Regions from separate parts of the Paenibacillus sp. 79R4 genome, predicted to be linked through region 1. Evidence: riboswitches for the same ligand, from Rfam matches in the RefSeq annotation. Region 1 holds a riboswitch; the other holds the start of a gene.

Region 1 (4,214 bases):
CGCTTGTGATGCCGAAGGTTCATTCCCTGTGGACCTATGCGGAGAGCGGCTTCCATGCGCTATCGTCCGCGGTAGTGCGGGAGAGCTATTCCCGTGAAGCGCTGGTGGCCGGCTTCCGCATTCTCGGCGAAGGCCAGCTATCATTAACCAAGTTTCTGATGCTGACGGATCAGAAGGTCGATCTGGCCGACTTCCGTCTGCTGTTGAAGACCGTGCTGGAACGCTTTGATCCGCGAAGCGATCTGTTCATCATTAACAATACTTCACATGACACACTGGACTATACAGGGCATAAGCTGAACCACGGCAGTAAAGCGATTATGATCGGGGTTGGCGAACCTGTCCGGAAGCTGCCGAAGACCTATGATGAAGGGGATCTCGCTGAGATCAGTCAAATTTCTGTCTTCCATGACGGATGTCTTGTCGTATCCGGTGCATCCTATGAGGACGAGCCGGAATTAGCTGAACGTGTTCTGGCACGTTTACGGGAACGGGGAACCGCTTGGCCGTTCGTCGTATTGGTTGACGATGCCAAGACAGTAACGTTTGATCAGACGTCATTCCTCTGGACTGTGTTCACCCGCTTCAATCCAGCGAGCGATATTTATACGGCAAGTGAGGTGCGTCAGCACCATCTCGTCTATAGTCTGCCGATCGTGATTGATGCTCGAATGAAGCCGGGGTATCCGGATGAACTGTTCCCTCGGGAGGATATTGTAAAATTAGTGGATGAGCGTTGGAAAAGCTATTTTGTATAATTGAGAAATAGCAATTGATCACTAACCGTATTTCAAAAGGTTTCGCTTTTTAGGGTCAAGAGGTCTGGATAAAGTTGGGTCTGGGAGAGAGCTGCATGCTTTTTCGGAGAAAACAACCGCGTAAACACTTGGGTTGTTTCCGGAAAAAACAAGGCGATTTGCAAGCATCCGCGTAGACCCGGCTGATTTAAGATTTGCTGTCAATTCATTCCTGATCCACTTTGCGATCAATCGCGGGATTTTTTGCACAACTTCTAGCAGGAAGCGAGGAATGTACATGCTGCGTAGCTTGCTTGGGGAGCCGCCCAGACAACCGGAGGAGAGACTGGACAAGGCGCATAAGGCGATGAAGGAGACCATCCGTATACTGCGTCGTGAAATCAAGCTTAAACAGGACCCGACACATGATTATCGCAAGCTTGAGATTTGGATTCTGGGATTGATCTCATCGCTCGATGAACTGGAGGAGTGCTTGTTCGCCTCAAGTCTGTTCCGTAAGAAGGTTACGCATGATTCGGTAGAAGACATGGAGTTGGTAGAGCGAGAGGATTATGCCCGATACGTATTTTTCTATAAAGATGGATTTATACGTGTTTTTGCGGTTTTGGACAAGCTGGGAACTGTGCTTAACGAGTTGTTTGATATGAAGATGGCCAAGATTAAGCCTCATTTTTCGTTCTTTACGGTGCTGCGTCAGCTTCAGCTCATTTCGAAGCATGCTGAATTGGGCAAAGACTTGAACGTCATCAAAAATCAATATCGCGAAGCTTTATCTGAACTTCGACGCCGCCGCAATACGGAGATCCATTATATGAACTCAGAATTGCGCGACGATTTGTGGCAACGGCACCAGGCCTTGTTTGGTAAAATCGAGCTGGAAAACCTGGACCTGCATCTCCGCGATTTGGAGCAAGGTTATCAGATGGTGTGTGAGACGCTTGGAGCGGTTTTTAGCTACACCAATCAAAGATGGAAGCAGTTGTCCGAGAGATAAAATACGTGGTGTGACGCCGAAAATGTGAACTGTGTCAAATTTCCTTTGACAAACTGTGAGAATGTTACTATACTCAGAATAGTTTCAGAAACTTAAACCTAAAATTTCATAATATTTTCTTATCTAGAGTGGCGGAGGGAAAGGCCCGATGAAGCCCGGCAACCGATTTATCCGATGTTTGGTACGATACCGGAATCGATAAATGTCATGGTGCTAATTCCTTCAAAGTCTGTTTGCTTATGGCAGGCAGGGCTTTGGCAGATGAGAAGGCATTGTCTTTACGTAAAGAGAGCCCTTTGAATCTGTGCAGGGGCTCTTTTCTTATATTTTCTGGACGATTGATGATTAACAGTGGTGAAAGAAGCGGTCAACCGCAATTCATCATTGTAGTGGGGGGCAATTCGCTATGATTGAACTCAAGCAGCTAACGAAGACTTATGGCGACAAAAAGAAGAAGACAACAGCCTTATCCGGACTTAATCTATCCGTTGGCAAAGGCGAGATATTCGGCGTGATCGGTCATTCCGGCGCGGGAAAGAGCACGCTGATCCGCTGTATCAATCTGCTGGAGCGTCCAACGGAAGGCGAAATTTGGGTCGGCGGTGTGGAGCTGACAAAGCTGAACAAGCGGGATTTGCAGGAGAAGCGGCGAAAGATCGGTATGATATTCCAGCATTTTAACTTGCTCTCTTCGGCAACAGTGTTTGATAATATCGCATTTCCGCTGACGTTGATTCATACACCGAAGCAAGAGATTGAGAAGAAGGTCAGTGAGCTGCTTGAGCTGGTCGGACTTCAGGAACATCGCAATAAATATCCTTCCCAGCTGTCGGGGGGGCAGAAGCAGCGTGTCGGTATCGCCCGGGCGCTGGCCAGCGATCCGGATGTACTGCTCTGCGATGAGGCAACTTCCGCACTTGACCCGCAGACGACGGATTCCATTCTCAAGCTGCTGCTGGATATTAATAAGAAGTTTGGCTTAACGATCATGTTAATAACCCATGAGATGCATGTAATCCAGAGCATCTGTGACCGTGTCGCTGTTATACATGCGGGTGGTATCGTCGAGGAGGGGCCGGTGGCAGAAGTATTTCTGAAGCCCAAGCATTCTGTGACGAAGGAATTCATTGATCGCGATGCCCAAGGGGAGGAAGGCTTCAAGCTGGCGGCGGCCTCGCTGGCAAGCGGATCCAAGCTGGCAAGGATCACATTCCTCGGTGCGAAGACCTATGAGTCAATTATGTCGCAAGTGGTACGTGAGACCGGCGTTAACTTCGCTATTTTGCAGGGCACGATATCGACGATCAAGGATACGCCATATGGGAAACTTACCGTATCCTTTGAGGGCAGCCATGATGATGTTAGCCGTACAATAGCACGGTTAAGAGAGCGTGAACTTGATGTGGAGGTGATGGAGTGATGTGGGGTCTTGATTTCTCGAAGATTGATTGGTCCGAGATGGGAACGGCTTCGGTGGACACGCTGCAAATGATGCTGTATTCAACTTTGTTTACGCTCATAATTGGCTTGCCGCTGGGGGTGCTGTTATATGTTTCCTCACGTTCTAATTCCACGGTATTGCAGTGGGTATACAGAGTCATGTCATTTATCGTTAATATTATCCGTTCGGTACCGTTCATCATTCTAATCGTTGCTCTAATCCCGCTCACCCGTGCCATCGTCGGAGTCTCCTCCGGTGTGCAAGGGACGATCCCTCCGCTGGTGATTGCCGCCGCCCCGTTTTTCGCTCGTCTCGTCGAGACGGCGCTGCGCGAGGTCGATCGCGGTGTGATCGAAGCTTCGCAGGCGATGGGGGCAACCCCGCTCCAGGTTATTCGCAAGGTGCTGCTGCCGGAATCACTGCCAGGCCTGCTCGCAGGGATCACGATCACAGTGGTTACCCTTGTGTCCTATACCGCGATGTCAGGGATGATTGGCGGGGGTGGCCTGGGGGACCTGGCCATCCGATATGGCTACTACCGTTATGAGAAGGAAGTTATGATCGTTTCGGTTATTTTCATGGTTGTTTTGGTGCAGGTGCTGCAAATGCTGGGCGACCGGCTGGTCATTTATTTTACGAGGAAATAAGGAATTACTAAATATATAAGCTGTTCTGTCCTTATTCAAATTAAATTATTAGGAGGTCATACTGTATGAAGAAGTGGAGTCTTACCCTGTTAACGCTTGTGTTGGTGTTGGTGGTATCTGCTTGCGGAAGCAACGGAGACAAGGGAGCGAATAATACGGCGGGCAATAGCAGCGCTGCCGGTAGTGAGAATACACAGACGGATAAGCCTGTGAAGCTGGTTGTGGGGGCGACTTCGCCTCATGCGGACATTCTTAAGCATATTGCTCCAGCGTTAAAGGAAGAAGGCATTGAGCTTGAAGTCAAGGAATTCTCTGACTACGTACAGCCAAACGTACAAGTATACGAGAAGCAGCTGGATGCGAACTATTTCCAA
Region 2 (4,214 bases), on a different contig from region 1:
CTGCGAAGGCAATCAATTTAAGATGTCGCAGCACGGGCTCAACATAACGGGCATCCGTCACTTTGAAAGAAAAGATTCCCGTGTTTCCGCTGCTTTGCTGATTTTGAATTTCATAGCCCGGGTGGTCTGGTAGAGCGGGATAGAATACCTCAGCCACCTGCGGATGCTTCTGCAAATATTTTGCGATCGCCAGCGCATTGCTCTGATGACGATCCATCCGCAGCGCCAGCGTCTTCATTCCTCTCATCAGCTGATAGCTATCAGAAGGGCTCAGCACAGCGCCCAGAGAATTGTGCAGGAAGAACATCTCGGCAGACAATACCTCCCCTTTGGTCACAATAATTCCGGCCAATACATCATTGTGCCCGCCCAAATATTTTGTCGCGCTATGAACTACAATGTCTGCGCCAAGCTCAAGCGGCCGCTGGAAATACGGCGTTAGCAGCGTATTATCAACGATGGTCAGCATTTGATGCTGCTTTGCCCAGCTGCCTACCTTACCGATATCGGTCACCATCATCAAAGGATTCGTCGGCGTCTCGATGAACACAGCCTTTGTATTCGGCTGACGTACGCTCTCCAGCTCATCCAGATCATTCGTGTCCACATAGGAGGCCGTGACTCCAAATTTCGTCAATATCCGTTCAAGCAGCCGATATGTACCCCCGTACAAATCAAGCGATACGATCAAGTGATCGCCTTGGGCGAACATCATAAACACCGTCTGCAGTGCCGCCATACCGGAGCTACAGGCAAACCCGGCATCTCCGCATTCCAATTCAGCCGCCGCTTGCTCAAGCACCGCCCGGGTCGGGCTCTTTGTCCGCGCATAATCGAATCCCGTGCTCTGGCCAAGTCGCGGATGACGAAACGCCGTTGCTTGGTAAATCGGATAATTCACCGCTCCCGTCACCGGTTCCTCCACCGAGCCGATTTGTGCCAGCTTACTCTCAATATGCCACTTCTTATCCATGCCGATCTTTCCCCTCATTATTTATTTATCGCAAATTAAATCTCATATACGAAATCTTTCGCCTCATCAATGTCATAAGGTGTCTCTTGATACACATAGTAATTGAGCCAATTGGAGAATAATAAGTTTGCATGAGATCTCCAGGTAGACACCGGCGTCTTGGATGGATCATCATTTGGATAGTAATGAAGCGGAAGATCGATTTCCAGCCCTTTGGCAACATCGCGGTCATATTCCCACTTCAAAGAGTCCGGGTCATATTCGGAGTGACCGGTTACGAAAATCTGCTTGCCATCCTTGGTAGCTACAAGATAAATACCAGCCTCCTCGGATTCCGCAAGCACTTCCAATTCCTCTCTAACTTCAATATCAGCTCGCAATACGTCGGTATGACGGGAATGTGGCACCTGGAACACTTCATCGAAGCCGCGCAGCAGCTTCACATGAGGTTTATTCACCGTATGAGGGAACACGCCAAAGCATTTCTGGCCCAGAGGTATTTTGCGCACGCCATAATGATGATATAAACCGGCTTGTGAAGCCCAACATATATGCAGTGTCGAAGTAACATGTGTTTTGCTCCAATCGAATATCTCCTGCAATTCCTTCCAGTAGTTCACTTCTTCGAATTCGAGCTGTTCGACCGGAGCCCCTGTAATAATCAAACCGTCAAAGCGGCGATGCCTGATTTCATCAAAAGTTTTATAGAACATTTCCAAATGCTCCGCCGATGTATTCTTCGACGTATGGGAGCTTGGATGCAAGAGCACGATATCGACCTGCAGCGGTGTATTTCCGAGCAAGCGGAGGATTTGTGTCTCCGTTGTTTCTTTTGTGGGCATAAGATTTAGTATCGCAATGCGGAGTGGCCGAATATCCTGACGATATGCCCGACTTTCATCCATCACAAAAATGTTCTCTTGATTCAATACTTCCTTGGCCGGCAAATAATCCGGGATCTTGATTGGCATAATTTCCCCACTCCTCATTTCATTGGATTTGAATACAAATCATTTGTCATCTCAAAGAGAACTTCAAAAATCCGCTTTTGATCATGTCTGCATCGAATCTTGAATTCAGCCGAATCTAAGCGCAGGCTTATGAATTCATGTTTCCTCCGGAAACATCTCAGGTGCTCGCGTACGAAATACGTACATTCCGCTCCTCAGACCCTGGCTTTATCAACTACTCCATGCTGAACACCGGATTTTTTGAACACTCATTTAATAGCCGGAGATACAACAAATGGCCTCACTCGTATAAATCGAGAAAGGCCATTGATATCTGACTGAATATACCTCTCTCATCTCTCAGAGATCATCCGCCGACAGGGCATTTGATCCTGCAAGAATTAGCACCGTGCAAAATTCGCCGGTTGCCGGGTATCATCGGGCTAGTCCCTCCACCTACTCTTGATAAGAAAAAATGTATTTTGTATTCTGTTGTTTTAAATTTGAATTTACTGATCTTATTATACATCATTTCTGCATTTTCACAAGACTTTCATTTCTTTCAGTTGATTAAATCACGAACCCCCGCCCTCGGAATGAACTTTGTCTTGAAACATTTGATGGCACAGCGTTATACTAGACAAGTGTTTTAAAATCAGGAACAAAGAGGTGAAAAATCCGAGATGGAAGGCGACCCGAGTCCGCAGAGTTATAGGATACAATCGCATAGGAAAAACGGTCAGCAGGCGACCTGTGGAATTAGCGCGGGCACTTTCTTGTCACGGAGCTTTATGTAGTGGCGCCTCTTTCGCATGTCTGCTCAACTGACGCTGTCTTTTCCTGTGCTCGACCTAAAAGAGAGCTTACCTGACGCAACAGCCAGGAAAAGGGAGTGAACTTAATATGAAAATTCGTCATGTCAAGGAAGGTGTATTCACACCTATAGAAGACGTGGAAATTACGACAACCCCTCCGGAGGAAGGGTTCTATTGGATTGATGCAGATGCCGAGGATCTCGCTCTGCTTCAGCCCCTGTTCTCTTTGCATGATCTGGCAGTGGAAGACTGCCTGTCTGAAGAAGAACAGCGGCCAAAGATTGAAACCTATGAGAATCACTATTTCATCGTTGTGAACAGCATCCGTTACGATGATGAGGAAATTTTCCTGCGTGCACTGAACGTGTTTCTTGGACGGCATTATATCATTACAGTTACCAAGCAGAAAATCAATGAACTTCGCGCGGTCAAGCCGCTTCTATGGGAGCAGGAGGTCAGTTCGCCAGACTGGTTCCTCTATCTGCTGATCGACCTTGTCGTTGATAACTACTTTACCGTTGGCGACCGGATCGAAGTGAAGATTGAAAATTTGGAAGAAGATATACTGATGCATACAAAACGTTCGCACCTGAATGAAATTATCGGTCTGCGAAGCGAAATACTATGGCTGAAGAAAGTGCTTGGCCCGCAAAAAGAAGTTATCAACATTTTAAATAAAAAAGATTTGCGGCTGATCGATGATCAATTGCAAAAATACTTTAGCGACATCTATGAGAACGCGGTAAAAATCGCTGAAAACTTCGATACGTTCCGCGAACTGGTCGGAAACTTAAGAGAAGCCTACCAGGCTTCAATCGCCAATCGGGCGAACGAAATCATGCGCGTGTTTACGGCAATTACGACGATCTTTATTCCCTTAACCCTGATAACGGGGATTTACGGAATGAACTTTGACAATATGCCTGAGCTGCATTGGAAATACAGCTACTATGTTGTACTTGGCATCATGGCCGTGCTTGGGGCCGGGATGTTCTATCTCTTCCGCAAGCGGGACTGGATTTGAACAGATAGCGAGGAATATTCACCAACGGGTTTTCCCTTGATGAATATTCCTCGTTTTTTTGAGAGGTAGTCCAAAAAGCACCCTTAAATAAGCAAGCCTGATCGAAGCCCTTCGAAGATGAGCGGCCGCGATTAAAAGATAGATTTCTTGTGATCTGGAATTATATCAGCTTCCGCTGATAACGTGCAGATTCTATAGCGCTCATCCACCTTCTCGCTGCTGAAAGTCTGACTTTTTGCACTCGACTATAGGTCAAATCACACCGCTCTTTGAACCGAACCCGCATTGCGTCTGAAAGAGAGACGAATCAGTCTCAGACGCTCATACAGTTGGTCCACTTGTTCATCCTCTGCCGCCTCTGCTCCAAATACACGCAATAACACCGGCTTAAGGAGATGATCCCCCAGCTCTTCGAACGCTTGCCATGCTGCCGATTGCTCTTGCTCGGGCAT

Evidence for each region. Region 1 has a riboswitch for S-adenosylmethionine ahead of DMN77_RS14355 (methionine ABC transporter ATP-binding protein). Riboswitches for the same ligand answer to the same signal wherever they lie in the genome.
Region 2: linked by a shared signal. The riboswitch ahead of metA (homoserine O-acetyltransferase MetA) and the one ahead of DMN77_RS14355 (methionine ABC transporter ATP-binding protein) in region 1 are both predicted to bind S-adenosylmethionine.

Annotation. Positions count from the first base shown of each region.
Region 1 covers NZ_QJOT01000009.1:65,772-69,985, forward strand. The annotation lists gene DMN77_RS14345 (UbiD family decarboxylase) at 1-758, shown strand, start outside; gene DMN77_RS14350 (Cthe_2314 family HEPN domain-containing protein) at 1,036-1,752, shown strand; SAM riboswitch class I at 1,869-2,020, shown strand; gene DMN77_RS14355 (methionine ABC transporter ATP-binding protein) at 2,159-3,172, shown strand; gene DMN77_RS14360 (methionine ABC transporter permease) at 3,172-3,840, shown strand; gene DMN77_RS14365 (MetQ/NlpA family ABC transporter substrate-binding protein) at 3,906-4,214, shown strand, end outside.
Region 2 covers NZ_QJOT01000007.1:192,136-196,349, reverse strand. The annotation lists gene DMN77_RS12045 (PLP-dependent transferase) at 1-973, opposite strand, end outside; gene metA (homoserine O-acetyltransferase MetA) at 1,009-1,944, opposite strand; SAM riboswitch class I at 2,274-2,395, opposite strand; gene corA (magnesium/cobalt transporter CorA) at 2,827-3,762, shown strand; gene DMN77_RS12030 (HRDC domain-containing protein) at 4,020-4,214, opposite strand, start outside.